Linked DNA regions of Tistrella mobilis. The protein of the gene in region 1 interacts with the protein of each later gene in a pairwise test. Links are inferred from orthologs where the notes say so. Each region holds a gene or a part of one and is shown on either strand. Other genes may lie near its edges.

Evidence for each region.
Region 2: the proteins of tsaE (region 1) and rlmB interact in binary tests that used the Escherichia coli proteins (3 or more experiments, as listed by UniProt). The link is inferred for Tistrella mobilis from one-to-one orthologs.

What each region holds. Positions count from the first base shown.
Region 1 is NZ_CP121017.1:4,584,155-4,599,084, reverse strand. Bases 943-3,807 are described here. They hold tsaE (tRNA (adenosine(37)-N6)-threonylcarbamoyltransferase complex ATPase subunit type 1 TsaE), read left to right. Parts: upstream 943-2,021; coding sequence 2,022-2,594; downstream 2,595-3,807. Other genes in these bases: P7L68_RS26315 (nucleotidyltransferase family protein), read left to right, coding at 3,667-3,807; P7L68_RS26320 (aminoglycoside phosphotransferase family protein), read left to right, coding at 2,591-3,670; ffh (signal recognition particle protein), read right to left, coding at 943-1,691. Outside these bases: rpsP (30S ribosomal protein S16), read right to left, coding at 1-235; more of ffh, read right to left, coding at 336-942; more of P7L68_RS26315, read left to right, coding at 3,808-4,434; double-strand break repair protein AddB, read left to right, coding at 4,439-7,534; double-strand break repair helicase AddA, read left to right, coding at 7,531-11,022; thioredoxin TrxA, read left to right, coding at 11,187-11,510; P7L68_RS26295 (hypothetical protein), read left to right, coding at 11,582-12,904; P7L68_RS26290 (adenylate/guanylate cyclase domain-containing protein), read left to right, coding at 12,882-14,930. UniProt on the Escherichia coli protein: Required for the formation of a threonylcarbamoyl group on adenosine at position 37 (t(6)A37) in tRNAs that read codons beginning with adenine.
Region 2 is NZ_CP121017.1:618,212-633,227, reverse strand. Bases 5,151-8,101 are described here. They hold rlmB (23S rRNA (guanosine(2251)-2'-O)-methyltransferase RlmB), read left to right. Parts: upstream 5,151-6,166; coding sequence 6,167-7,036; downstream 7,037-8,101. Other genes in these bases: P7L68_RS08600 (ATP-binding protein), read right to left, coding at 6,982-8,101; tuf (elongation factor Tu), read right to left, coding at 5,151-5,609. In the rest of the region: P7L68_RS08660 (hypothetical protein), read right to left, coding at 1-26; rplL (50S ribosomal protein L7/L12), read right to left, coding at 458-835; rplJ (50S ribosomal protein L10), read right to left, coding at 977-1,495; rplA (50S ribosomal protein L1), read right to left, coding at 1,827-2,546; rplK (50S ribosomal protein L11), read right to left, coding at 2,551-2,979; transcription termination/antitermination protein NusG, read right to left, coding at 3,169-3,702; preprotein translocase subunit SecE, read right to left, coding at 3,724-3,921; more of tuf, read right to left, coding at 4,419-5,150; more of P7L68_RS08600, read right to left, coding at 8,102-8,490; P7L68_RS08595 (winged helix-turn-helix domain-containing protein), read right to left, coding at 8,480-9,202; P7L68_RS08590 (DegQ family serine endoprotease), read right to left, coding at 9,435-10,991; P7L68_RS08580 (molybdopterin-dependent oxidoreductase), read left to right, coding at 11,881-14,304; P7L68_RS08575 (ABC transporter ATP-binding protein/permease), read left to right, coding at 14,301-15,016. UniProt on the Escherichia coli protein: Specifically methylates the ribose of guanosine 2251 in 23S rRNA.

The DNA.
Region 1 (14,930 bases):
CGGCCAGGAAGCGGGCGACGCGGTCGGTCGGCTGGGCGCCGACGCCGACCCAGTACTGGGCGCGCTCGGTGTTCAGCACGACGCGGCTCGGATCGTCCTTGGCCGCCAGCGGGTTGTAGGTGCCGATCTTCTCGATGTAGGCGCCGTCACGGGCGTTGCGCGAATTGGCAACGACGATGCGGTAGACGGGGCTCTTCTTCGCACCGAGGCGGGTCAGGCGGATCTTCACGGACATCTGATTCGGGGTCCTGTTCCGGAGGTGGTGTCTTCTTTGGAGAGACGGGGATCAGTGGAAACGTGCGCGCAGTATCGAGACGGCCGCAGAGGCCGGGTCATCACATGCGCGGCAACAGGTTCTGCAGGCCGCCGCGCATCATGCCCTTCTTGCCGAGCTTGCCGACCTGCTTCATCATCTTGGCCATATCCTGGTGCTGCTTGAGCAGCTTGTTCACGTCCTGGACGCTGCTGCCCGAGCCGGCCGCGATGCGCTTCTTGCGCGAGGCCTTGATGATCTCGGGATTGCGGCGTTCCTTCGGCGTCATCGACATGATGATCGCCTCCTGACGAACCAGGATCTTCTCGTCCAGCTTGGCCTCGTTCAGCTGGGCTTTCATCTTGGCGACACCCGGCAGCATGCCGAGCATGCCTTTCATGCCGCCCATCTTGCGCAGCTGGCGCAACTGCTTGGCCATGTCGTCGAGGTCGAAGCCCGTGCCCTTCTGGATCTTGGCGGCGAGCTTTTCGGCCTCTTCGCGATCAATGGTCTCGGCCGCTTTTTCCACCAGCGAGACCACGTCACCCATGCCGAGGATGCGCGACGCGATACGCTCGGGGTGGAAGGTCTCAAGCTGGTCGAGCTTTTCGCCCTGGCCCAGCAGCTTGATCGGCTTGCCGGTCACCGAGCGCATGGCCAGCGCCGCACCGCCGCGGGCGTCGCCGTCGACGCGGGTCAGCGCGATGCCGGTCAGACCGACCCGGTCCTGAAAGGTCTTGGCAATGGTCACCGCGTCCTGGCCGGTCATGGCGTCGGCGACCAGGATGGTTTCGTGCGGGCGGGCCTTCGACTTGACCGCCGCGACCTCGTCCATCAGCACATCGTCGATGTGCAGCCGGCCGGCGGTGTCGAGGATGACGACGTCATAGCCTTCCCGGGCCGCGATCTTCATCGCGCGCTCGGCAATGGCGACCGGCTTTTCGCCGAAGACGATCGGCAGGCTGCCGACCTCGGCCTGCTTCGCCAGCACTTCCAGCTGCTGCTGCGCCGCCGGACGGTAGACGTCGAGCGAGGCGAGCAGGACGCGCTTCTTGTCGCGCAGCCGGAACCGGCGGGCGAGCTTGGCGGAGGTGGTGGTCTTGCCCGAGCCCTGCAGGCCGACCATCATGATCGCGACCGGCGCGGGTGCGTTCAGGTCGACCTCGACCGCATCGCCGCCCAGCATCTCCGTCAGGTGGTCGTGGACGATCTTGATGACCATCTGCGCGGGATTGATACCGCGCAGCACCTCCTGGCCGACGGCGCGTTCGCGCACGGCAGAGATGAAGTCCTTGACGACGGGGAGGGCAACGTCGGCTTCCAGCAGCGCGATGCGCACTTCGCGCAGCGCCGCGGTCACGTCGGCTTCGGTCAGCGCACCACGGCGCTTCAGGCGGTCGAAGACCTCGCCGAGCCGGCCGGTCAGATTCTCGAACATCGTATCGGTTTCCGTCTCGCTCGGAGCGGGCCTGCGACGATCGCCGGCCTCTGATGCTCCCATCGGCGGGGACACATGCCTTCGTCGCCGAAGGTCTGTATCGCCCGACCGGGCGGGCGCCGGCCGGCCCCCGGCATCGGCGCCCGTTTCGGGTCGTGATGCTGAAGATCGATCGGCGTGACGTTCCGCACAAGGGCAATGGCGACGGAATGTCGCCCGCCTTCGCGCGAAGATCAGGCTTGTGACTCAGTCCGGGGGTGCTTGTCAAGCCGCTGCCGCAAGGCGGCCATTGCCGCGGCCGCGCCGACAGGCTAGAACCCGCGGATGTGCATGACGATCCGCCATGGCGCCGGCCCGGGATCCCGCAGCTGTCGGGCCCCCGAAACCGGCGGAACCGGTGCCCCGGCGCCGGTGGTCCGCCTCGCGAGCGAGGCGGAGACGGAGGCCTTTGCCCGGAGCCTCGCCCCCGTGATGGCTGCGGGCGGCATGGTCCTGCTCGACGGCGATCTGGGCGCCGGCAAGACCGCATTTTCGCGTGCGCTGATCCGCGCCCTTGCCGGTGCCGCGATCGAGGTGCCGAGCCCCACCTTCACGCTCGTCCAGCAGTATGACCTGCCGGACATTCAGGTCGTCCATGCCGATCTCTACCGGATCGAGGATCCGGACGAGATCGACGAGCTGGGGCTGTGGGAGGCTGCGGAAGACGGGCTCGCATTGATCGAATGGCCCGATCGCGCCGGCGGCCGGCTCGATCCGGGCGCGCTCCGCCTGTCGATCACCATTGCGCCCGACGGCGCCCGGCTGGTGACGCTCCACCCCTCGGGCGACTGGACGGCCCGGCTTGGCCACCTTACCTCTGGGAACCCGGCCACGCCCGGTTCACCGCCACGGACATGCTCATGACCGATACCCCTTCCGCAGCCCCGGTCCCGACCGATGCCCGCGATCTCGATCGCGCCCGCTTCGTCGCCCGTGCCGGCTGGCGCGGTGCCGAACGCACGGTGCTGGCGGGCGATGCCTCGTTCCGGCGCTATGACCGGCTGAAGCTCGATCGCCAGACCGCCGTGCTGATGGACGCGCCGCCGCCGCATGAAGATGTGCGCCCCTTCCTGAAGGTGGCGGCACATCTGAAAGCGATGGGATATGCCGCGCCAACCATCCTGGCGGCCGACCCCGAGACCGGCTTCGTGCTGCAGGAGGATCTGGGCGACGATCTGGTCCGGGTGGTGCTGGACCGCGACCCGACGCTTGAGACGGCGATCTATGCGGCTGCGGTCGACTTGCTGGCCGATCTTCATGATCGCCCGGGGGCGGCGGCGCTGGATGTGCCGGTCTACGACGCGGCGACGCTCGAACGCGAGGCGCTGCTGCTGATCGACTGGTACTGGCCGCTGGCGCTTGGCCGGGGGGCGACCGCGACCGAACGCGCGGGCTTTCTCGACCGGCTGAGACCGCTGATCGACCAGGTGGCGCGGCCCGAGGTTCTGGTGCTGCGCGATTATCATGCCGAAAATCTGCTGTGGATGCCGGCCCGGCGCGGCTTGTCGCGGGTAGGGCTGATCGACTTCCAGGACGCGCTGATCGGCCATCCCGGCTATGATCTGGTTTCGCTGCTGGAGGATGCCCGCCGCGACGTCGCACCGGATCTGGCCGAGGCGATGGTGGAGCGCTATCTGCGCCGCAGGCGGGATGCTCTGGACGGCGACGCGTTCCGCACTGAACTGGCCATTCTGGGTGCCCAGCGCAACATGAAGATCGCCGGCATCTTCGCAAGGCTGCATCTGCGCGACGGCAAGCCGCGCTACCTGAACTACCAGCCGCGGGTCTGGGGGCTGATCGAACGGGATCTCGTGCATCCCGCCCTGCACGATCTGGCCGATTGGCTGGACGAGGCCCTGCCCTGGGATGCCCGCGGCTGCACCGGGCCGCGCGACCGGAACGCGGCCGGTACGACGACCACCGAAGGAGATCCCGCATGACCACGACCGATCCCACCCGCTTTGCCGGCGCACCCCGGACGGCCATGGTGCTGGCGGCAGGGCTCGGCACCCGCATGCGGCCCCTGACTGAAACCCGCCCCAAGCCGCTGGTGGAGGTGGCCGACCGGCCCCTGATCGACTGGACGCTGGACCGGCTGACCGAGACCGGTGTCCGCCGGATCGTGGTGAACACTCACCATTATGCCGATCAGGTGCGTGCCCATCTGGACGCGGTACGTCCGCGGCTGCCGGCCGGGGTCGAGCTGCTGGAAAGCCACGAGGACGACCTGCTGGAAACCGGCGGCGGCGTGGCGAAGGCGCTGCCGCTGCTGGGCGATGCGCCCTTCTTCGTCAGCAATGCCGATCAGCTGCTTCTGAACGGCCCGACGCCCGCGGCCGAGGTGCTGGCCCGCGCCTTCGATCCCGAGCGGATGGACGCACTGCTGCTGCTGGTGCCGATGCCCTATGCGCTGAGCGTCGGCGGCACCGGTGATTTCGTGATGGACCAGACCGGACGTCTGCGTCGTCGGCGCGAGCGCGAGGTCGCCCCCTTCCTCTATTCCGGTCTGCAGATCCTGAGCCCGGCGCTGTTCAAGGATGCGCCCGCGGGAAAATTCTCGCTGAACCTGCTGTTCGATCGGGCGATCGAGCGCGAGCGGCTATACGGCGTGGTCCATGACGGCGCCTTCGTCGCGGTGGGTACGCCCGACGCGGTCCGGCTGGCCGACCGGGTGGTCCGCGGTCGGTACGACCGGATCGGCTGAGGCCATGGCCCGCTGGCCGCAAGGGGTCTGGCGCATCCCGGCCGGGACCGGCTTCCTGGACGCGCTGGCCCGCGGGCTGATCGCTGCCGCCGATGGCGATCCTGAGCGGCTGGGGCGGATGACCGTGCTGCTGCCGACCCGGCGCGCGATCGACGAACTGGCCCGGGCCTTCCTGATCGCCGCCGATGGCGAGGCGGCCTTGCTGCCGCGGCTGAAGCCGCTCGGCGATGTCGAGGCCGAAGAGCTGATGCTGGCGGAGGCCGGGGATCCCGGGAGTGCCGCCGACATTCTGGACCTGCCGCCGGCGATGTCGCCGCTGGCCCGCCGGCTGCGGCTGGCGCGGCTGATCGAGCGCTGGAGCGCCCGGGATCATGGCCAGGCCCTGACGCTCGACGAGGCGGCGCGGCTGGCTGATGCGCTGGCCAGACTGCTCGACGAAGCGCTGGTCGAGGATGTGGATCTTGCCTGTCTGGACCGGCTGGTACCGGACGCCTATGCGAAGCATTGGCAGGAAGTGCTGGCCTTCGTCGACATCGTCCGCCGCTTCTGGCCTGCGATCCTGGCTGAATCCGGCGCGATCGACGCCATTGACCGCCGTAACCGGCTGATCCGGGCCGAGGCGGCGCGGCTGGAGGCCGATCCGCCGGTCGATCCGGTGATCGTTGCCGGATCGACCGGCAGTCAGGCGGCGACCCGGGCGCTGATCCGGGTGATTGCCCGCCTGCCGAATGGGGCGGTGGTGCTGCCCGCGCTGGACGAGAGCCCGGACGAGGACACCCGGGCCGCCATCCGCCAGGACCCGACCCATCCGCAGCACGGCCTGACCCGTCTGCTCGACGAACTGGGCCTGACGGCCGCGGCCATACCGGTGTGGCCGGGTGTGCCGGCGGCCGCGGCCCGTGCCGGCCGCGACCGGCGGGTGCTGCTGACCGAGGCCTTCCGACCGGCGGAGACCACCGACCGCTGGGCCGATCTCTCCCATGTCCGGGTGGCGGCGCTGGAGGGGCTGACCCGGCTGGAGGCGCCGGATCCGCGAACCGAGGCGACGGCGATCGCGCTCGCCCTGCGCGAGACGCTGGAAGTACCCGGCAGGACCGCGATGCTGGTCACCCCCGACCGTCGTCTCGCCCGCCGGGTGACCGGGGAACTCCGCCGCTGGGGGCTGGATATCGACGACAGTGCCGGCCGGCCGTTGATGACATCGGGGCCTGCCGTGTTCCTGGACCTGATCGCCCGTGCCGCCGCCGAGCGCATGGCGCCCGTGCCGCTGCTGGCGCTGGTCAAGCATCCGCTGGCGGGTGGCGGCCTGCCGCCCGGGCGGTTCCGGGCGGGCGGGCGGCTGCTCGAACGAACCCTGCTGCGGGGGCCGCGGCCGGCGGCCGATATCGCCGGGCTTCGCGCAGCCCTGGACGGCGCCCTGGCGGATGAGGGCGCGCGCGATGCCGGGCGCATCCGCCTGGCGGCTGCGGAACTCGGTCCCTGGATCGACCGGCTGGAGGCGTGTGTCGGGGATTTCGCCGCGGCGATGACGGCAGGCGAGGCGCCGTTCGATGCCCTGCTCGATGCCCATGTCGCTGCGGCCGAGGCGCTGGCCGAGGTGGCGGCCGCGGATCTTGCCGAGGCGATGGCCGCGGGCGGCACGGCGGCCCTGCCGGAGACCGGCGCCGAACGGCTCTGGCGCGGCGAGGCCGGCGAGGCGCTGATGCAGGCGCTGGCGGAGTTGCGCGACGAGGCGGGTGTTCTGGGCGATGTGCCGACCGCGCGCTATCCGGCCCTGCTCTCGGCCCTGCTGGCGGAACGCACGCTCAGGCCGCGCTGGCGCAGCCATCCCCGGCTGCAGGTGCTGGGCCCGCTGGAGGCGCGCCTGCTCTCGGCCGATCTGGTCATTCTGGGGGCGATGAACGAGGGCGACTGGCCGCGTGATCCGGGCCCCGACCCCTGGCTCAGCCCGGCCATGCGCCGCCAGGCGGGCTTCCCGCCGGCCGAGCGGCGGATCGGCCTGTCCGCGCATGATGCCTGGGCCCTGCTCTCAAGTCCCAATGTGATGGTCACCCGCTCGGCCAAGGTGGACGGCACGCCGACCGTACCGTCGCGCTGGCTGCTCAGGCTGGATGCGGTGATTGCCGGTGCCGGTCTCGCCCGGGCCGAGACGGCGGCACGGGCGGCGGTGCCGCTCATCGGCTGGGCCCGGGCGCTGGACATGGTGGAGCCGGGCCCGCGCCCGGGCCCGCCCGCGCCGGTGCCGCCGGTCGACCGGCGGCCGCGCCGGCTATCGGTCACCCAGATCGAGACCCTGATGCGCGACCCTTACGCGGTCTATGCCCGCCATGTGCTGGGGCTGGAGGCGCTGGATCCGGTGGATGCCGATCCGGGTGCCGCCGAGCGCGGTCGCTTCATCCATGCGGTGCTGGACCGGTTCCTGCGCGAACAGGCCCCGGCACCGGCCGCCCTGCCCGAGGATGCGGGTGAGCGCCTGCTGACGCTGGGGCGGCAGGTCACGGAAGAGCTGCGCCTGCCGCCTGCGGTGCTGGCCTTCTGGTGGCCGCGCTTCGAGCGTATCGCCGCCTGGTTCACCGGCATCGAACGTGCCCGCCGCGCCCATATCTCCGCCACCCTGACCGAGATCCGCGGCGAACTGGCCTTCGAGGCCCCGGGGGGGCGTTTCGTGCTGTCGGCGATCGCCGACCGGATCGACCGGCTGCCCGACGGATCCTTTGCGATCATCGATTACAAGACCGGCGCGCCGCCTTCGGCCAAGGAGGTGCAGCGCGGGCTGGCGCCGCAGCTGCCGCTGGAAGCGGCCATCCTGGATCGCGGCGGGTTCGCAGGCGTGCCGGGGGCAACCGTGTCGGAACTGGCCTTCTGGCGGCTGTCGGGCCGGCGGCCGGCCGGCGAACAGCGCTTCGTGCTCAAGCCCGGCGGAGACGCCCGGGCACTGATCGATGACGCGGCGGCGGGGCTCGTGCGGCTGATTACCGCTTTCGACCAGCCCGACCAGCCCTACCATGCCCGGCCGCGTGCCTGGGCGGCCCCGCGCTACTCGGATTACGTCCATCTCGCCCGGGTGCAGGAATGGCAGGCAGGGGAGGACGAGGCATGAGCCGGGAACAGGCGATCGCCGCCGATCCCGCCCTCTCAGTCTGGGTGGGGGCCTCGGCCGGGACCGGCAAGACCAAGGTGCTGACCGACCGCGTGCTGCGGCTCATGCTGGCCGGGGCCGCGCCCGAGCGGATCCTGTGCATCACCTTCACCAAGGCCGCGGCGGCGGAGATGGCACTCCGTCTGTCGGGCCGCCTGGCGCGCTGGGCGACGGCGGATGCCGGGCTGCTGACGGACGAGCTTTTTGCATTGCTCGGGCGGAGGCCGGCCGTGTCGGAACTCGCCACGGCACGGCGGTTGTTCGCGCGGCTGCTCGACACGCCGGGCGGCATGAACATCCAGACCATTCATTCGCTCTGCCAGTCGCTGCTGCGGCGCTTTCCGCTGGAAGCCGGGCTGCCGCCGCATTTCGAACTGATGGACGAGCGCGATGCGGCCGAACTGATCGCCACGGCCCGCGAGCGGCTGTTCGCCGAGGCGGCGGGCGATGCCGAACTGGGGGCGGCGGTCGACCGGCTGGCGACCCTGTTCGATGCCGAAGCCTTCGCCGGGCTGATGGCCACGGTGATCGGCGAACGCCACAGGCTGGGCCGGATCGTGGCCGCCGCGGGATCGCTGGAGGCCGCCTGCCGGCGGGTGGCGGCGGTCCACGACCTTGATCCACGGGCCACGCCCGAAAGCGAACTGGCGGCCGCCTGCGCCCCGGGCGGCTATGACGAGGTCGGGCTCAAGGCCGCCGCCGAGGCGCTGGTCGCGTCTTCCGGCAAGGATGACGTCGTGCGCGGCCGGGCGCTGGCCGGCTGGCTGGCAGCCGGCGAGGATGAGCGGGTCACCCGCTTCGAGGATCGATTGAGCGCGACCATGACCGCCGAGCGCAAGCCGCGTGCCCGGCTGATGGTCAAGGCGACCCAGGAAGCGGCTCCGGCGGCCTTTGCGGCACTTCGCCGTGAGCAGGACCGGATGGTGGAGCTGGAGGATCAGCGCCGCGCGGCTGCGACGGTTGCCGCCTCGGTGGCGCTGCTCCGCGTGGGGCACCGGCTGGCGGCGCTTTACGAGGCGCAGAAGCGCATCCGGGCACGGCTCGATTACGACGATCTGATTCTGGGGGCCGGGCGGTTGCTGGACACACCGGGCATTGCGCCCTGGGTGCTCTACAAGCTCGATGGCGGCATCATGCACCTGCTGCTCGACGAGGCCCAGGACACGAGCCCTGAACAGTGGAAGGTGGTCGAGCGGCTGACCGAGGAGTTCTTCGCCGGTGACGGTGCGGTCCACGAGCAGGCAGGCAGCGATGCGGACGGCATGCCGCTGGCGCGGACCGTCTTCGCGGTGGGGGATCCCAAGCAGTCGATCTACCGCTTCCAGCGCGCGGACCCCGCCGGCTTCAAGCGCATGCAGGCCTTTTTTGCGGCCCGGGTGACCGGTGCCGCGCGCGGCTGGCGTCCGGTTGAACTTCGCCAGTCCTTCCGGTCGGTGCGCGCGGTGCTGGATGCGGTGGACGCCGTCTTCGCGCGCCAGCCGGCGGCCGATGGTGTGGTCGAACCCGGCCAGGCCCTGCGGCACGAGGCGGCGCGCATTGGTCAGGCCGGCGTGGTGGAGGTCTGGCCGCTGGCGGTGGCCGAGAAGCTGGATCCGGACGATGCCTGGGTGGCGCCGGTGGTGCGCGAGCCCCAGGACGACCCGATGGGGCGGGTGGCGGATGCCATCGCCGGCACGATCCGCCGCTGGCTGGACGAGGGCGAGATGCTGGAGGCGCAGGGCCGCCCGGTCCGGGCCGGTGATGTGCTGATCCTGGTTCAGCGCCGCAACGCCTTCGTCGGCCGCATGGCGCGGGCGCTGAAGGTTGCAGGCGTGCCGGTGGCGGGTGTGGACCGGATGGCGTTGATTGAGCAGATCGCGGTTGCCGACCTGGTCGCCCTGGGGCGCGCACTGCTGCTGCCCGAGGACGATCTGACGCTGGCGGCGGTGCTCAAGGGGCCGATCATCGGCCTCGACGAGGCGGCGCTCTACCGGGCGGCGGTCGATCGTCGGACCTCCGACGGCCGGATGCCGCTGATCCGCGCCCTGCGGGAGCGCGCCCACGGCGACGCCGTGCTTCGCGCGGCGGCAGAGACCCTGTCGAAGCTGGCTCGCGCGGCCGACCGCATGGGGCCCTATGACTTTTACGCCGATCTGCTGGCGGCCCAGGGGGGGCGGCAGCGGCTGGTGGCGCGGCTCGGCCCCGAGGCCGAGGACGCGATCGACGAGTTCCTGAACCTGGCGCTGGCTTTCGAGCAGACCGAGCCGCCGAGCCTGGAAGGTTTCCTCGCCTGGGTCGGGCGGAGCGCCGTGGAGGTGAAGCGCGACCTGGAGCAGGGCCGCGACGAGGTCCGGATCATGACCGTGCACGGCGCCAAGGGGCTGCAGGCGCCGGTGGTGTTTCTGCCAGATACCATCCGCCTGCCGCGCCCCCCGGCGGGACCGGTCTGGCTGGAGGATCCGGCGCCGATGCTGCTGATCTCGCCCGGGTCGGCCGATGTCTCCGACATGGTGCGTGATGCCCAGGCGGCGACGGCGATGGAAGACCGGCAGGAATACCGCCGGTTGCTTTACGTCGCCATGACGCGGGCGGCCGACCGGCTTTATGTCTGCGGCTGGCACGGCAAGCCCGATGCCCCTGCGGACAGCTGGTATGCCCTGGTTCAGGGGGCGCTGGCGGGAATGGCGGAACCGTCTGAGATGGCACTGCCGGGAGGTATTGCCGGTCCAGGCTGGCGGCTCACCTGCCCGCAGGATGGCCCGGCGACACCAGGATCCGTCGAGGCGGCGGGGCCCGAGATGGCGGCGGTCGGCCTGCCGCCGGCGCTGCATCCCGATCGGGGCCTGCCGCCCGAACCGGTGCCGTCGCGGCCTCTGGCGCCGTCGCGGCCCGATGACGATCCGCCGCCGGCCCGATCGCCATTGGGTGATGCCGGCGTGCGTCACTTCCGCCGCGGCCGGCTGGTCCACCGTCTCTTGCAGGTGCTGCCGGATCTGGACCCGGCCGTCCGCGCCGACGCCGCCCGCCGTTTCCTGGCGGCCCCCGCCCATGGCCTCGCCCCCGACGAGGTGGCGCCGCTGGCGGCGGAGGTGGAGGCGGTGCTGACGCATCCGGATTTCGCGCCGATCTTCGGGCCGGGCTCGCGCGCCGAGGTACCGCTGGGCGCGGTGATCGGGTCCCGCGTGATCTCGGGCGCGGTCGACCGGCTGTTGATTGCGGAGGATCGTGTGCTGGTGGTGGACTACAAGACCGACCGGCCACCGCCGTCCGACCCGGTCCGGGTGGCCCGGCACTACCTGCGCCAGATGGCCGCTTATCGGGCAGTTCTGCGCCGGATCTACCCCGGCCGTCGGGTGGAGACGGCGCTGGTCTGGACGGACGGGCCGTCCCTGATGCATCTGCCGGACGATCTGCTCGACCGATGGGCTCCGGATCCGGATGCCGGCGACCCGACGGAACGTCGAGGTTGAATTGCACCCGATCCACGGATTGCCGCCGTGCATCCGGTGCAAAGGTCGGTGTGCTTGACCGTCTCCCCGTGGCTTTCTACATTGAGCCAAGCGCGCCCGCCGGCCTCGTCATGCCGGCTTCCGCCGGCCTCCGCGGCCGCTCACGATTTGAGGGGACAACTCCCATGGCCATCGCCACCGTCACCGACAGCTCGTTCGAGCAGGATGTGCTGAAGTCCGAAACGCCCGTCCTGGTCGATTACTGGGCCGAGTGGTGCGGCCCCTGCCGGATGATCGCTCCGGCGCTGGAGGACCTGTCGAAGGAATTCGACGGCAAGGTCACCATTGCCAAGCTGAACATCGACCACAACCCGCAGACCCCGTCCAAGTACGGTGTGCGCGGCATCCCGACCCTGATGGTCTTCAAGGGCGGCCAGATTGCGGCCACCAAGGTCGGCGCGATGCAGAAGAGCGATCTGGCGAAGTGGATCAAGTCGGTCGTCGGCTGACCTCCGCTTCCGGCCCAGCCGGAACCGATATCGAGGCCCGCACTGTCCCCGGGGACGGTGCGGGCCTTGTTTTGCCCGGCTTTGGTGCCATACCAGACCTCGATCCTGCAATCGGCCGGGCGCTGGATGCGATCTATGCCGGTGCCATGGCGGCACGCCCGACGAAGCCGGGCTTCGATCGCGATCTGCGCCGGCCGCACCGGCTGCTGGGGCTGATCGCCGCCGCCGGGCTGATGCCCGATCCGGACCGGGTGATCCTGGTCACGGGATCCAAGGGCAAAGGCAGTACCGCCCGGTTGATCGCGGCAGGCGAGACGGCGGCAGGTCGTCGGACCCTGCTTTTCACCTCGCCCGAGGAGACCACCGCACTCGACCGCATCCGGCTGGATGGTGCGGTGATCAGGGGGGAAGATTTCCTGCGCCATCATGCGGCGCTTGCCCCGCAGGTCGAGGCACTGGCGGCGCGCCTGCCCTCGGGCGAGGCGCTGTCGCCTTTCGGCCAGTTCCTGGCCATCGCCCTAGCGCATGCCAGGGAAACCGGGGCCGGGCGGCTGGTGATCGAGACCGGCCGGGGGGCGGCCCATGACGAGGCCGGCCGGCTTCGGGCGCGAATCGGGGTGGTGACCGCGATCCTGCCCGAGCATCTGGACCGGCTGGGCCCGACGCTGGCCGATGTCGCGGCCGAGAAGCTCGACATCCGCAGGCGCTGCGGCTGCACCATCCTGACCGCTGCCGCCGCCACGGCCGGGCAGGCGGCGGGCATCCACCCTGCAAACGCCCTGGTGGTTCCGGCCCTCCCGCCGGATGCGGCGGATGACCGGCCGGGCTGGCTGCGCCAGGATCTGGCACTGGCCCATGCGGCGCTTGCAGCTGATGGCATCGACCCCACGACGCCCGGGATCGCGGCGGCGCTGGACCGGATGGCCGCTTCGGTGCCGTCCTGGGGGCGGATGATGACCGGGGATGGACGCGAGATCGGGTGGGAAGCGGCCGTGCAGGCGGCGAGCCTCGATGCCGGCCGCCTGGCCCGACTGGCGGATACAGGCTGGCGGGTTTTGCTCTCGGTCACCGACGACAAGGATGTCGACGGGTTGGTCGATACGCTTGCAGGCGCCGGGCTGCCCACGCAAGCGGTGGTGCTTCAGGGGCGCCGCGGGCCGCTGGTCCACGGCGCAGCCGTGCATCGCCGGCTGGCGGCCCGGCTGGGGCAGGGGCTGGAGGCACCGCTTCGGGGACCGATCGACCACGACGACGTGCCGGCCATGGCCCGGCTGCTGTACGATACGGGCGGCGCCAATGCGACCCCCGTGCTTGCGGTCGGCACCCAGACCTTTCTGCGCCTTGTCCGCGCCGCCATCAGGACCCTGCCCGATGCCCGATCGTCCTCGCCGTGACGTTGCCCCCCGCAGCCGCGACGCGCTGGGCCGCCTGCAGCTGCCGCCGCCCGCGGCCATGCCGCTGGATGCCGAGGCGGCGATGGTGGTCGCGGCGGTCGCGGGGCGGATGGCCGGCGATCTGATCCAGGCGGTCAGTTTCGAGCAGGTCTTCGACGGCATGAACCGCGGCCTGGTCGAAGCCGGCCTGCCGATCCGCCGGGTCTATCTCGCCTTCCGGACCCTTCATCCGCTGATCGCGGCCGTATCCTTCTTCTGGCAGGCGGGCCAGCCGGTGGAGCGGATGGTGATGGCCCATGGCCTGGCCGGTGTGTCCGAGGCCTGGCAGCGCTCGCCGCTCAACTATCTGTTGACCCATGACCTGCACTGGATGCGCCGCCGGCTGACGGGGCCGGAGGCGAGCCGCGAATTTGCGCTGTTCGAGGATCTGGTCGCCGAAGGCATGACCGACTATGTCGCGACCGGCACGGCCTTCGGCAGCGGTCTGGGCGGCAATGGCGTGCTCGCCTCGTGGACCGCCGATGCCCCCGACGGGTTCAGCGATCGCGACCTGGCCATTCTTTCGGCGTTGCAGGTGCATCTGGCGGCAGCCTGCCGGCTGGCCTTCACGGCCCAGGTCTCGGATACGGTGGCCATGACCTATCTGGGCCAGCATGCCGGCCGGCGGGTGTTGTCGGGCCAGATCCGGCGCGGCGATGGCGAGCTGATCCCGGCGGCGATCTTCCTGTCGGATCTGCGCGGCTCGACTGCGATCGCCGAGCAGCTGGGCGTCGGCCGGTTCATGGAACTGGTGAACCGCTATTTCGAATGCGCCGCCGAACCGGTGCTGGGGGCGGGCGGCGAGGTGCTGTCGTTGATGGGCGACAGCGTGCTCGCAATCTTTCCGCTGGCGGTCTTTGGCGACGAGGTCGAGGCCGCCTGCGATGCCGCCCTGGCGGCGGCACGCGATGCCGAACGCCGGCTGGAGCTGTGGAACCGCGAGCGTGCGGCCGAGGGCGAAGCACGCGTCGATTTCGGCATCGGTCTGCATCTGGGACGGGTGATGTTCGGCAATATCGGCACCGCCGAACGGTTGCAGTTTACCGCCATCGACCGGTCGATCAACGAGACGGCGCGGCTGGAGGATCTGACCAAGACGCTGGGCCATCGGATCATTGCCAGCGGCTCCTTTGCCGCCCGGGCCACCGCGGCCTGGCGATCGCTGGGCCGCGTGCAGCTGCGCGGCTCGGCGCGGGAGCAGGAGGTGTTCACCCCGGCGCCTGCCGCCAACCGTCTGGCGATTGCTGCCGATGTCGATGCAGGCGGGCCACCCTGCCCTGTGCCGCCCGATCTGGTGGTTCACGCCGACTGGAGCGTCGACGGCCGCAAGCGCTGGATGGCCGTGGCGACGCGGATGGAGGATGGCCGTTACGCCGCGGGTGTGCCGGAACCGGTGGGGCCGGTCGATACCCTGATCACCCGGCTGTTGGCGCGTGCCCGGGGGGGCCGGGTACTGCTGGGGCTGGATGTGGTGCTGGGCCTGCCGGCAGCCTATGCCGGGCTGCTGGGAGCCACGCGGTTCGTGGATGCGCTCGACCGGTTCGCGCTCGCGCCCGAAGGGCTGGAGCCGGCGATGCGGCCCGAGGAGATCTCGCCCGGCCGGCCGTTCTTTCCGCGACGGCCCGGGCAGGGGCAGGGCGGGCCGGCCGAGCTTGCCCGCCGGCTTGGACTGGACGGACCCGATGATCTGCGGCGGATCTGCGAGCATGCAACCATCGCCCGCCGGGCGGCGGCCCCGTTGTTCTGGACCATGGGTCCCGCCCAGGTCGGCCGCGCAGCCGCCCATGTCTGGCGGCATCTGCTGATCCCCGCCCGCCGTGACGGGCTGGATCTGGGGCTCTGGCCCTTCGACGGCCGGTTGGGCGAGCTGGTCGAACGCCATGCCCTTACCGTGGTCGAGGCCTATCCGGCGGCCTTCCATCGCCATCTGGGGGTGCGGCTGGGCCGTCAGGCCACCAATGGCCGGGGCAGCAAACGCAACCGCAAC
Region 2 (15,016 bases), 4.0 Mb from region 1 along the record:
TTCCGCCGAGGAACGATCGCCTGCATATCCGCCTGAAATCCACATATCCGAAGACATGCCCGATCCAGCCACATACACATGCGGTTGCGGCGCCATGCCGGATCCTGCATGACGCCCGATGAAACCCGTAAGTAGTTGCGTGTGTCCAGCCTGTCGCGGAGCCAAAGCTGCCCATCACCACTTGCGAGCCTGTGACCATATCGCAAAGCATCCGGGATGGGAAGATTTTTGTTGCAGCATCTGGCTGCCCCATCCTGGCGGCACGCAATGATCCCGGCCCGCCGGTCACACCGCCCTGTTTTCCGTCCGGTCCGCGGGGCTGCTGCCGCCAGAGGGCCATCCCGGCAAGGCGACGCCGCCCGCCCCCGGACGAACCGGAGTCGGGCGGCGCAGCTGCCGCGACACCCACAGGCGTCGCGGCGGATCGCTCGGTCGAGCGATGCGTGTCGTTCGTGAATTACTTCACCTCGACCTTCGCACCGGCCTCTTCCAGCTTCTTCTTCATCGCCTCGGCTTCGTCCTTGGTCACGCCTTCCTTCACCGGCTTCGGCGCGCCCTCGACCAGGTCCTTGGCTTCCTTCAGGCCAAGGCCGGTGATCGCACGGACTTCCTTAATGACGTTGATCTTCTTGTCGCCGGCGTCGACGAGGATCACGTCGAACTCGGTCTTCTCCTCGACCGGGGCGGCAGCCTCGGCGGCGCCACCGACGGCAGCCACGGCGACCGGAGCGGCGGCGGAGACGCCCCACTTCTCTTCGAGCATCTTCGAGAGCTCGGCGGCCTCGATAACGGTAAGGGCGGACAGCTCGTCAACCAGGCGGGCGAGATCGGCCATTGTAGTAGCTCCTGAACTTCGATCCGGTTCGGCCCGCACGGGACCCGGTCATGGGCCGGCATCCGCCGTGCCACCGACCGGCGCCCTGATTCGGGCGGGCCTTCGATGATGGGTTTGGTCCGAGGGGTGGGCAGCCTGGGGTCAGGCGGCCTGGTCCTTCTCGGCATAGGCCTTGAGGACACGGGCCAGCTGACCGCCGGGGGCCTGCAGCACGCCGACGATGCGGCTCGCGGGCGCCTGAAGGACGCCGATGAGCTTGCCGCGCAGTTCGTCGAGCGACGGCAGGTCCGCAAGGGCCTTGATGCCGTTGGCGTCGAGGGTCTGACCGATGATGCCGCCGCCCAGAACAACGAGCTTTTCGTTGGTCTTGGCGAACTTCATCACCGCCTTGGCCGCCGCCACCGGATCCGACGACACCGCAATGGCGGTCGGGCCGTTGAACAGCGGGATGATCCCCTCGAAAGCCGTCCCCTGGAGTGCCAGACGGGCGAGCGTGTTCTTGGTGACCTTGAAGGACGCGCCAACGTCGCGCATCCCGATCCGGAGCTGGGTGGACTCGGCCACCGTCAGACCCCGGTAATGGGTCACCACCACGACGCCCGCGGACGTGAAGGACTGGCGCAGTTCTGCGACCAGCTCTTCCTTGCTTGCACGATCCACGGTTCGTCTCCGCGTGTGGGTTACCATGCGATGCGCCGGCTCCCCGCAGGGGGGACGTCGCATCGCGGCTCGGTGGCACCGTTTCTGGTTTCCGGCCGGGCCGGGAACCGTCGGGGTGCCGTCCGCACCTGCCGCGAGTCTGCGAACCGTCCGGACCGGCAAGGCGCCGTACCGGATCGATTGCTCGCCGTCTGGACAGGCGGATCCCGGGGGATCCATTAAATGCCGGGCGCTCCGGTCGGAACCGGGGGCCGGCACACCTGCCGTCTCGGACAGGACGGTCTTCACTCATCCGGCCTGCGGAGTCCGCAGGCCGGATGAAAGTCTGATATCAGGCCGCGTTGCCCTGGCCACCCGGCTGGGTGATCTCGGCAATGTCGACGCGCACGCCCGGACCCATGGTCGAGCTGAGCGCCAGCTTCTTCAGGTAGGTGCCCTTGGCACCCGACGGCTTCGCCTTGACCAGCGCATCCACGAAGGCGCGGATGTTCTCGATCAGGGCGGTCTCCGAGAAGCTCGCCTTGCCGACGCCACCATGGATGATGCCGGCCTTTTCGACGCGGAACTCAACCTGGCCGGCCTTGGCGGCCTTGACCGCATCGGCGACGTTCGGGGTGACGGTGCCGAGCTTCGGGTTCGGCATCAGGCCGCGGGGGCCGAGCACGCGGCCCAGACGACCCACCACCGGCATGAGGTCCGGGGTCGCGATGGCGCGCTCGAAATCGATCTTGCCGCCGAGGATCTCTTCGGCCAGATCTTCCGCACCCACCACTTCGGCGCCGGCCGCACGGGCCTCTTCGGCCTTGTCGCCGCGGGCGAAGACCGCCACGCGCACGCTCTTGCCGGTGCCGTTGGGCAGCTGCACCACGCCACGGACCATCTGGTCGGCATGACGCGGATCGACACCCAGGCCGACCGAGATTTCGACGGTCTCGTCGAACTTCGCGCCGGCATTGGCCTTCACCAGCGCCACCGCCTCGTCAAGGCCGTAGAGCTTTTCGCGATCGACGGTCGCGCGGGCCTGCTTCAGTCGCTTGCCGTGGAACGCCATCCGATTACTCCACCACCACGAGGCCCATGGACCGGGCCGAGCCCTTCACCATCTGAATCGCGCCGTCCAGGTCGTTCGCGTTCAGATCGACCATCTTGTCCTCGGCGATCTTGGCGATCTGCTCAAGGGTGATGGAACCGGCCTGGGCCTTGCCGGGGGTGGCACCGCCCTTGGAGATGCCGGCGGCCTTCTTGATGTAGTAGGAGACCGGCGGCTTCTTCATGATGAAGGTGAAGCTGCGGTCCTGGTAGGCCGTGATGACCACCGGGATCGGCATGCCGGGTTCCATACCCTGGGTCTGCGCGTTGAACGACTTGCAGAACTCCATGATGTTCAGGCCGCGCTGACCGAGCGCGGGACCGATCGGCGGCGACGGGTTCGCCTTACCGGCCGGCACCTGAAGCCGGATATAGCCGGTAATCTTCTTTGCCATGTTCAGACCCTTCCATTCAGACGGGGCGGCGGTGACGGCCCTGGCCAGGCCTCCCGCCGGCACCACCCGCAGGCCTCCGTGCCGTCACCGGCGCCGGATCTGCGGGCTGCATCCGCCCGGCGGATGCCGGAACGGATGCGGGCGAAGCCGGCCCCTGATGAGGCCGGCTTCGCCCGAAGCCTTGATGTCTCAGACCTTCTCGACCTGAGAGAATTCCAGTTCGACCGGGGTCGAGCGGCCGAAGATCGAAACGGCCACCTTCAGGCGGGCCCGCTCGTCGTCGACATCCTCGACCACACCGTTGAACGAGGTGAACGGACCGTCGGCCACACGCACCTGCTCGCCGATCTCGAAGCTGATCGACGGCTTGGGGCGCTCGACGCCTTCCTTCACCTGATTGATGATCCGATCGGCTTCGGCCTGGGTGATCGGCACGGGGCGCGACCCGCCGCCGCCCAGGAAGCCGGTGACCTTCGGCGTGTCCTTGACCAGATGCCAGGTGTCGTCGGTCAGCTGCATCTTCACCAGCACATAGCCGGGGAAGAACTTGCGCTCGGTGTTCACCTTCACGCCGCGCCGGACCTCGACCACGTCTTCGGACGGCACCAGGACCTCTTCGATCAGGCCTTCCATGCCCTTGCGGGCGGCCTGTTCGCGGATCGACTGCGCCACCTTCTTCTCGAAGCCCGAGTAAACGTGGATGATGTACCAGTTGCTGATCATGGTGCCGGCTCCTCGTTCAGGTCAGGCGCCGAGGCCGAGGATCAGCCGAACGCCCCAGGCGATCACCTGGTCGGCGACGAAGAAGAAGATCGCCGCAACGAACGCCATCACGAACACGGTGGCGGTGGTGATCAGCGTTTCCTTGCGGGTCGGCCAGGTGACGCGGCGCGCCTCCTGACGAACCTGCCGCACGAACTCGCCGGGGGAAGTCTTGGCCATGGCTACTCTGTTCCGGATCTGCCGCCGGTCAGCCCGGGCGGCTCTGGGTCGGGGTCACGAACGCGCGGCGGAGAGGTTGGCAGGAGTGGAGGGACTCGAACCCCCAGCCCCCGGTTTTGGAGACCGGTGCTCTACCATTGAGCTACACTCCTCCACCGCCGCACGACACACCGGACCGGCCGATGCGACGTGCCCTTCAAAGATCACGGCCCACCTTCCTCAAAGCTTTCACACGATGCGTATCGCAGAAGGCCCGGTTCGGCAGACAAGGATCGCCGTCGCCCGCAGGTGCGGACGGGCCATCCTTCTAGCGCGTCATGTCCGACTTGTCGAGACACTTTCGACGCCCTGCGCGCAGTTCTTGGCGAAGCCTCCACCGCACCACCCGGCACCGCGGAGAAAACGCCGCGGCCCCTGCCGGACGGGGGTCCGGCAGGGGCCGCAAAGCGGGTCCGAAGGCTGCCGGAACCAGGGTTCCGGCAGCCTTCGGAGGAAGGTCAGGCCACGACCTTGGCGACGACGCCGGCGCCGACGGTACGGCCGCCTTCGCGGATCGCGAAGCGCAGGCCTTCGTCCATGGCGATCGGCGAGATCAGCTCGACGGTGACCGACACGTTGTCACCCGGCATGACCATCTCCGTGCCTTCCGGCAGGGTGATGACACCGGTCACGTCCGTGGTCCGGAAGTAGAACTGCGGACGATAGTTGGTGAAGAAGGGGGTGTGACGGCCGCCCTCTTCCTTGGTCAGGATATACGCCTCGGCGGCGAACTTGGTGTGCGGGGTGATGGTGCCCGGCTTCGCCAGCACCTGACCACGCTCCACGTCCTCGCGCTTCGTGCCGCGCAGCAGCACGCCGACATTGTCGCCGGCCTCGCCCTGATCCAGCAGCTTGCGGAACATCTCGACGCCGGTCACCGTGGTCTTCGTGGTGTCGCGCAGACCCACGATCGCCACTTCCTCGCCGACCTTGATCACGCCGCGCTCGATACGCCCGGTCACAACCGTGCCGCGGCCCGAGATCGAGAACACGTCTTCGATCGGCATCAGGAACGGCTGGTCCTTCGGACGATCCGGGGTCGGGATGTACTCGTCAACCGCACGCATCAGCTCAAGGATCCGCTCGGCGCCGATCGACGGGTTCGTGCCCTCGATCGCAGCCAGAGCCGAGCCCTTGATCACCGGAATGTCGTCGCCCGGGAAGTCGTAGCTGGCGAGCAGCTCCCGCACTTCCATCTCGACGAGCTCCAGCAGCTCCTCGTCGTCGACCATGTCGACCTTGTTCATGAACACGACAAGCGCCGGAACGCCGACCTGACGCGCAAGCAGGATATGCTCGCGGGTCTGCGGCATCGGACCGTCCGCCGCCGACACGACCAGGATCGCGCCGTCCATCTGCGCCGCACCCGTGATCATGTTCTTCACGTAGTCGGCATGGCCGGGGCAATCAACATGCGCATAGTGACGGGCTTCCGTCTGGTACTCGACATGCGCCGTGTTGATGGTGATGCCGCGCTCCTTCTCTTCAGGAGCCTTGTCGATCGAGTCGTACGACGTATAGGTCGCTCCGCCCGTCTCGGCCAGAACCTTCGTGATCGCAGCCGTCAGCGTCGTCTTGCCATGGTCCACGTGACCGATCGTGCCGATGTTCACGTGCGGCTTGCTGCGCTCGAACTTTTCCTTACCCATCCTGCTCAAACCCGACTAGAGAGCTGTACCGACGGAGAAAACGCGGCTGCCCAAAGATTTCGGGCCCGCGAGGGTAGCATTTCCGGGATCTGGAGCGGGTGACGGGAATCGAACCCGCATAGCCAGCTTGGAAGGCTGGAGCTCTACCATTGAGCTACACCCGCGCCCGCGCGACCAGAAGGCCACCCCCGTGTGAGGAAGGCCGGTCACGCCTGCATCCGCGACCAGGCTGCGCTGCAGGGAAAGTGGTGGAGGGGGTTGGATTTGAACCAACGTAGGGAAAACCCGGCAGATTTACAGTCTGCTGCCATTGACCGCTCGGCCACCCCTCCATGGGTGCTTCCTGCACCGCGCCTTGGCGACGGCACTATGGAAATTCGCGGGAAGAAGTCAACGAGAATGTTGCTGGGCACGCATTCGAAGACCTTGTCCCACGATTGCGAACCGGTACCTGGGTACGGGTCCGCTTGACGAAGCCTTGTTCCCTGCCCCATGAAGAGGCCGGAACCGGCCGCGTCGAACGCGGTGTAGCGCGTTCGTAACGAAACCGAGGACCGATGTCAAACCAAGATCGCCGTCGACCGTCAAATCGTGATTCAGCACATCGTGATCAGGCACGGGCCGGCCGCAGCCGGGGACGGGGCGACCAGGGCGGCCGCGACACCGGCGGCGGGCTCTGGTTCTATGGCCGCCACCCGGTCGAGGCGGCGCTCGCCAATCCGGCGCGCAGCCTGCACCGGCTGCTGGTCGCCGAACGCTCCGAGGCGGCGAGCGATCCGAAACTCTCCGCCCTCGCCCGCAAGCGCAACCTGCAGATCGAGACCGTCGCCCGCGCCGAGATCGACCGGCGGTTCGGCGAGGATGCCGTGCATCAGGGCATCGCGCTTCAGCTCGCCCCCCTGCCCGAGCGGGACCTTGAAGCCACCCTGGCCGCCGTGCCGGAAGGCCCGGCCCTGATCGTGGTGCTGGACCAGGTGACCGACCCGCATAATGTGGGCGCGATCCTGCGCGCCGCCGCCGCCTTCGGCGCCGCCGCGGTGATCACGACCGAACGGCGGGCGGCTCCGGAAAGCGCCGTGCTCGCCAAGGCCGCTTCGGGCACGCTCGAACTCGTGCCGCTGGTTCAGATCGGCAACCTCGCCCGCGCACTCGACGAGCTGAAGCGGCTGGGCTGGTGGTGTGTGGGCCTCGACGGCCATGCGACGCAGGATGTCCGCGCCGCCGGCCTGCCCGACCGCCTGGTCCTGGTCATGGGTGCAGAGGGCCCGGGGCTGCGCCGGCTCACCCGCGAGACCTGCGACCTGCTGCTGCGCCTGCCGATCTCGGACCGGGTGGAAAGCCTGAACGTCGCCACGGCGACCGCCGTCGCCCTTTATGCGCTGGGCCCGGGCCGGAGCGGCGCAGAGAGGGGCGGTTCGGAGGCCTGATCCAGAGCCCGGGGCGCAGCACCGTCTCGCGGCAGCCTCAACTCCACGGCGAGCCCGGGCATGGGCTCGCCGGGTGCCGTATCGGCCAGCACCAGCCGGCCGCCGTGCAGCCGGGCCACGGCATCGGCAAGTGCAAGCCCCAGCCCGCTTCCGGGCCGGCTGCGGGCCGGATCGAGCCGGGCATAGCGCTCCACCACCCGCGCGCGTTCCGCCACCGGAACCCCCGCCCCGCGATCCTCGACCCTGATCACGATCCAGGCCCCGTTCGCCTCGGCGGCGAGCCGGATCGCCACCGGCCCGGCGCCGTGTTTCAGGCTGTTCTCAAGCAGATTGGCCACCGCGCGCTGCAGCAGCGCCCGGTCGCCCGGCCGCGTGATGTCGGGGTCGAGCACGCTCGTGACCGGGCGGCCCTCGTCCTCGAACGGCAGTTCGTAGATCTCGGCCAGTTCCGCCACCAGGGCGGTCAGATCCACCAGCGCCCAGGCGGTGCGGCCGGCACCGCTTTCGGCCCGGGCGATGGTGGTCAGCGCCTCGAAGGTCTGGATCACCCGGTCGATTTCAGCCACCGCCTCGTCGAGCCCCGCGCGCGCCGCCTCGCCGTCGCCGTGTCCGATGGCGGCCGCCGCCTCTTCCGCCGACACCCGCGCCCGGGCCAGCGGCCCGCGCAGGTCGTGGGCCATGGCGTCCGAGGCGAGCCGGCTTGCGGTCATCAGCCGGGCGATCTCGTCGAGCATTGCATTCACGGCATCCGCCAGGCGGTCGTATTCGTCTCCGCTGCCGGCCACCGGCAGCCGTTTTTCCATGTCGCCGGCCATGATCCGGCGGGCGGCCTGGGCCATGGCATCCACCCGGGCCAGCGATCGCCGGGCGAGGATCCAGCCGCCGTATAGGCCCAGCAGCAGCACCAGCCCCATCGACCAGGCCGAGGCCTCGGTCACCAGCTCGCGGAACCGGGCGCGCTCGGCCAGATCCCGGCCGACCAGCAGCCGGAAACCGCCCGCCAGCTGATAGACCCGGACCCGGGCCGTGCGGCCATCGGCCAGTTCGGCATCGATGGCACCATCCGCCGTCACCTCCGCCGTCCGCGGCCAGGCATCCAGCGTGCCCTCGATGGGCACACCGTCGGGTGCCGCCAGCAGATAGATGCCGCCCAGCCCCATGCCGGGTGTGGCCCCCGGATTGGGCCCGGGCCGGCCGCGCGGCGCGCCGGAGCGGGCGCGCACCACCTCGATCAGCCGGCCCAGCCCTTCGATCCGGTACTGTTCGGCCAGGCCGCGGACCTCGGCATCCAGCGTCTGGTCGATCTGCTGGTCGATCAGGGTCAGCGCCGCCCAGGTCACCGCCCCCAGCACCAGGCCGGTCGAGGCCACGAAAACCGCCAGATACATGGCGACGATCCGGGCAGCGGAGGTGCGGCGCAGATGCCGGAACAGCCCGGCCGCATCAGCGGTCATCGTCGTCTCCGGCGCCGGCACTGCCCCCCTGGGCGATGTCCTCCATCCCCAGCGAATAGCCGCCGCCGCGATGGGTGCGGATCAGCGGCCGGCCGAAGCCCCGGTCGATCTTCTGACGCAGCCGGCTGACATGCACCTCGACCACATTGGTCTGCGGCTCGAAATGGAAGTCCCAGACCCCTTCATACAGCATGGCCCGGGTCACCACCTGGCCTTCATGGCGCATCAGGAATTCGAGCAGCCGGTATTCCTGCGGCCTGAGGTCGATGGCGCGGCCGGCGCGGGTCACCCGCCTCGTGCGCAGATCGACCTCCAGATCCGCCACCACCAGCCGGTCGGTGGCCGTGGCCTGCACCGGGCGGCGGCCCAGCGCCTCGACCCGGGCGACAAGTTCGACCGCGGCGAAGGGTTTGGAGAGATAGTCGTCGCCGCCGGCCTTCAGCCCCCGCACCCGTTCATCGACATGGGCAAGGGCCGAGAGGATCAGCACCGGGACGCCCTGTCCGGCGCCGCGCAGCGCCCCCAGCACCGCCAGCCCGTCCAGCCCCGGCAGCATCCGGTCGAGCACGATGACGTCATAGCCGCCGCCGGTGGCGAGAAACAGCCCCTCGCGCCCGTCGGGCGCCCGATCGACCACATGTCCCGCCTCGGTGAGCGCGCGCGTCGCCTGCTGGGCGGTACGGTCGTCATCCTCGATGATCAGGATCTTCATCGGCCGGCATGTCCTGAAGCGGTGGGCAGGAGCGGGTTGTGGAAAGACGCGACGCGGGCGGGTGCCCCCGGGGATGGTGGCACCCGCCCGCGTCTGCCCGCAAGCATCGCATCTGCCCTGCGCTGCCTGCGGGTCGAGGATCCGGAGCGACCAGGAGGGAGGGTCAGCCGCTCCGGGGGGCGTCGGCCGGGCCGGTGCGCGACCCGGACGACGTCAACCGGTCAGCTGGCGATCACTTGATCTGGACCGCGACGAAGCGGCTCTCATTGCCGCGGGCGACCAGCAGCAGGATGTGGTCGCGCTTGCGGGCACGGGCCTCGTCGATCAGGGCCGTCACCTGAGAGGGGCGATCGACCGCCGTGCCCGCCACCTGCTCGATCACGTCACCGGGGCGCAGTTCCGGGCCGGGACCCGGGCGGGGCCGCTTGTCGTCGCCTTTGGGCGGCAGAATGTCGACCACCGCCACACCCTTGACGCCGTCGTCGATGCCCAGCCGCTGGCGCAGCCCGTCATCGATCGGGGCCAGGCGCACGCCCAGCGCATCCACCGCGACACCGGCGCCCGGATCGGCATGATCGCCCTGCTGGTTGGCCGCCAGATCCTGCGGGCGCTCGCCCAGACGGATGCGGATATCCTTCTGGTCGCCCTGGCGGCGGACGGTCAGGCCGACCCGGTCGCCCGGCTGCAGATCGCCCACCTTGCGGGTCAGGTCACGGGCATCCTTCACCGGCTGGCCGTCGATCTGCACCACCACATCCCCGCGTTCCAGCCCGGCATCGCCCGCCGGGCTGCCGGGCAGCACCCGGGCGATCAGGGCGCCTTCCGGCTTGTCCATGCCCAGCGCCTCGGCGATCTCGGGCGTCAGCGGCTGGATTTCCACGCCCAGCCAACCGCGGGAGATGCTGCCGCTTTCCTTCAGCTGTGCAATCACCTTGGTCGCGATATTGGCCGGGATCGAGAAGCCGATGCCCACCGACCCGCCATTCGGGCTGTAAATGGCGGTGTTGATGCCGATCACCCTGCCGCTTTCGTCGAAGACCGGGCCGCCGCTGTTGCCGCGATTGATCGCGGCATCGATCTGCAGGAAGTCGTCATAGGGGCCGGCATTGATGTCGCGGTTGCGGGCAGAGACGATGCCCGCGGTCACCGTGCCACCCAGGCCGAACGGATTGCCGACCGCCAGCACCCAGTCGCCCACGCGGGCGGCGTCGCTGTCGCCGAACTGAACCGCCGGCAGGTCGTGGCCGGCCTCGATCTTCAGCAGGGCAAGGTCGGTCAGCGGGTCGCGGCCCACCAGCGTGGCGGTGTACTGGCTCTTGTCCTCCAGCGTGACCTTGATCTCGGTGGCACCGTCGATGACGTGGTTGTTGGTCACGACATAGCCCGAGGGATCGATGATGAAGCCCGATCCCAGCGCATTGACGACCTGGGGGTGGGTCGGCTGCTGGCCCTGCATGAAGGGCTCGAAGAAGCGGCGGAAGGGGGAGTTCTCGGGCAGGTCGAAGGGCAGCATCTGCTCGGGCCCGCTCGGCTGCTGGATTTCCTGGGTGGTGGAGATGTTGACCACCGCCGGCATCACCTTCTCGGCCAGCGGAGCGAAGCTTTCGGGCAGCGAGGCGGCGCTGGCGGGGGTCGGCGCAACCACCGTGCCGCCGACGGCGGCCAGCGGCAGGGCAAGTGCCACGCCGGCCATCAGCCCGGCGCCATAGCGGCGCAGACGGTTGGTGTGGCGGCGGGCTGCGAAGTCGCGGGGGCGGATCGCGGCCGGCTGGGGAAGCTGTTCGGTCATGGCGTCAGATCCTCGGGTCAGGACAGCCGGCCCCCCTGGGGGGAAGAACGGAGGGGAGAAGGAGGCGTTTCGGCTGCGTCGTCGAGGATCATTCAAGCAGCCGCGCCCTCACCGCCGGGTGTCAGGAACATGAACGCCCGTTCATCTTTCCGACCTTCGTAGCCTTGTCCCGGTCACCGTCACGCGGTATGTAGTGCGGGTGCCGTCGCGCACAGGCTGTACCCGGCTCCGGCCGGGACGCGCCCCGGGCCCGATGCGGCGCCGGCTGCCGGATTAGCTCAATTGGCAGAGCACCCGCCTTGTAAGCGGAAGGTTGTGGGTTCAAGTCCCCCATCCGGCACCAGCGCGGCCCGCCCCCGGTCAGATGCCCTGCCCGGCGCACGCCGCGACCACCTCCCCAACGCTTCGGTTACCGGCTTTACACAGCCTTTTCGGGAACGTCACTTCAGCTGTGATGCCCGTCACTTCGCGTGTGCCCGTCGTTTCCTATAGTGCCCGTCGTAGCCGTGATGCCGGCGGCAGCTCCCACTCCCCGGCATCCCGTCCATTCTGGCGCCCGTGCCCGGATGGACCCTACCCGATTGGTGCTGATGCTTGACTTGAGCCCCGCCCGGCGCGTTCGCGTGCCTAGCGGGGCTTTCTTTTTGTCCCGGTACCACAGCCCACGGCGCCGGGCCTCATCAGCGCTTCATCGCGATGCAACAGCATGTTGTGCACCGCGGGCGGGCGGCCCGATCCACAGCCGGCACAACCTGCCCGATTCTTAGGCAGCCCCTGAACGACTCGGATGGAGTCAGGGGTTTGGACTCGTTGTCCACAGACTTCTCCACCAGAACGGGGGAAAAGCTGGAGGCTTCCAGCAGACCGCAGCCGCAGCTAGTCTGAGGGGATGAGTGATCGTTCCATCGAACCGGACCCCGCCGGTGCACACCCGACCCGCTGGCTGATGACCCATTACGGGCCCTATCAGGCCGGCCTGGACGCGGCCGGCCGGCCGCAGCTTGCGCCCGATCCCGCGGATCCGGCGCCGACGCCGCTCGGCCTGGCGCTGGCAGAGGTCGATCACCGGCTGCGCATCCGCCGCCCCGCCGCCCGCAGCACCTGGCTTGCGGCGGTGGAAGCGGGCCGCGATCCGGAAGGGAGTGGGCGCGGCGCGGCGCCCTTCGTGGAACTGCCCTGGGACGAGGCGCTGGATCTGGCGGCTGCGGAACTCGCCCGCATCCATCGCGATCACGGGCCCACCGCCATCTATGGCGGCAGCTATGGCTGGGGCTCCGCCGGCTGGTTCCACCGTGCCCGGGCCCAGCTGCACCGGCTGCTGGCCGCCGCCGGCGGCTTCACCATGGGGGTCGGCACCTATTCCCACGGCGCGGCAGAGCGGATGATCCCGCATGTTCTGGGGCTGGATTTCGCCGCCGCCGGTGCCGCCGCCCCCGATTGGGACGAGATCGCGACCGCGACCGACATTCTGGTCAGCTTCGGCGGCATCCCGCTGCGCAACACCCAGCTCGACTGGGGCGGCATCCCGGGCCATCGGGTGGGCGCGGCACTCGCCCGCGCGCTCGATCGCGGGCTCGACATGGTGACCGTGGCGCCGATCGCCGATGATGCCGCCGCGGCCGGCCGTGCCGACTGGGTCCGGATCCGCCCCGGTACCGATGTGGCGCTGATCCTGGCCCTGCTCCATGCGCTGATCACCGACGGGCTGATCGATCGCCCGGCGCTCGACCGCCTCACCCATGGCTGGCCGGTGCTGGAAGCCCATATCCTGGGCCGCGACGGCACTGCGCCCAAAACCCCGGCCTGGGCCGCCGGCATCACCGGCATCCCGGATGCCGCCATCACCGCCCTTGCCAGAAGGCTCGCGGGCCGCCGGGCGCTGATCGCCATGGCCTGGGGCGTTCAGCGCCACCAGAACGGCGAGATGGCGGTCTGGGCCGCCCATGCCCTGGCGGCAGCCCTGGGCCAGATCGGCCTGCCCGGCGGTGGCGTCGGCATCGGCTATGGCGCCGGCGGCGGCTTCGGCCTGCCCCAGACCGGCCGTCGCCCCGGGCTGATCGGGGCGCTGCCCAACCCTCAGGGCATGGAGGTGCCGGTCTCGCGCTTCGCCGACATCCTGCTCGCCCCCGGCGCCACCATCCATCACGACGGCCGCCGGATCACCGCCCCCGATATCCGGCTGGTCTGGTGGGCGGGCGGCAACCCCTTCCACCATCACCAGGATCTGAACCGGCTGATCCGGGCCTGGGCGGTGCCGCGGACCATCATCGTGCAGGACATGGTCTGGACCCAGACGGCGCGCCGCGCCGATCTGGTCCTGCCCGCCACCGGGCCGCTGGAACGCGCCGATATCGCGGGCGGCCTGCAGGGCCCCACGATCATCGCCGCCGATGCGCTGGTGCCGCCGGTGGGCGAGGCCCGTGACGATCATGCCATTCTGGCCGCGATCGCCGACCGGCTGGGCTGCCGGGCCGCTTTCGACGACGGGCTCGACGCCGAAGCCTGGCTCGCGCGGCTCTGGGATCGCGCCCGCAATGGCGCCCCCAACCTGCCCGATCTGGCCGACCTGCCCGATCTGGCCGGGCTGCGCGCCCTGGGGCGGATCGACCCCGCGCCCCTGCCCGATGCAGCCCGACAGCGCGCCGGAAGGCTCGCCCACTTCCGTGCCGACCCCGAGGCCGGGAAGCTGCCGACACCCTCGGGGCGCATCGAACTGGCGTCAGAGGCGATCGCAGCCATGGGGCTTCCGGCCCATCCCTGCTGGCAGCCGCCGGCGGAATGGGCGGGCAGCGACCTCACCGCCCGTTTCCCCCTGCATCTGCTCTCGCCCCAGCCGGCGACGCGGCTGCATGGCCAGCTCGATCACGCCGCCCACTCGCTTGCGGCCAAGCATGACGGGCGCGAGCGGGTGATGCTGCATCCCGACGATGCCGCCGCCCGCGGCATTGCCGAGGGCGACTGCGTGATGATCTGGAATGATCGCGGCGCCTGCCTTGCCGCCGCCCTCCTGTCCACCGACATCATGCCCGGTGTCGCGGCCCTGCCGACCGGTGCCTGGTATGATCCCTCCCCCACCCTGAAGGATGCCGCCGGCCGGCCGGTCTGCCGCCACGGCAATCCCAACCTGCTGACCCGCGATGCCGGCTCTTCGCCGATCGCCCAGGCGCCGGCCGCCCAGACCTGTCTGGTGCAGATCCGGCGCCTCGATCCCGCCACCGCCGCCGCGGAACGCCCCAGCCCCCATGAAGGCCCGATGTTCGCAGATCGAGACACCCTGACGACCACCAGCCCCCACGCCGGACCCGCGGCATGAGCCGTGGCATGCGCCGCGGCGGGGGTCTGCCCGCCGATCTGCCGCCGGCACCGGTAGAACGACCGCAATTCGCCGCCGCCCGCGACCTGCTGCCCTATCTCTGGCCGCGCGGCCGCACCGACATGAAGATGCGCGTGGTGCTCGCCCTGCTGGCGCTGGTCGGCGCCAAGGCGGCGATGCTGACCGTGCCGCTGTTCTACAAACAGGCGGTCGATGCGCTGGGCACCGGGGCCGGCACGGCCGCAACCGCGGTCACCGTGCCGGTGATGCTGATCGTGGCCTATGGCGTGGCGCGTCTGGCCGGCCAGGCGCTGGGCGATGTCCGCGATGCGGTTTTCGCCCGCGTCGCGCAGAACGCGACCCGCGCCGCCGGGCTCGACGTTTTCCGCCATCTTCACCGCCTGAGCCTGCGCTTTCATCTGGAACGGCGCACCGGGGCGCTGGCCCGCGCCATCGAACGCGGTGTTCAGGGTATCCAGTTCCTGCTCTCCACCGTGCTGTTCAGCATCGTGCCGACGCTGATCGAACTCTGCCTGGTCGCGGTGGTGCTCTGGCGGCTCTATGACTGGCGATTCGCGGCGGTGACGCTCGCCACCGTCGGCATCTATGTCGCCTTCACCATCCGGGTCTCGGAACTGCGAGTCGTCCATCGCCGGGTGATGAACGAACGCGACCAGGAAGCCGGCGGCCGGGCGATGGACAGCCTGCTCAA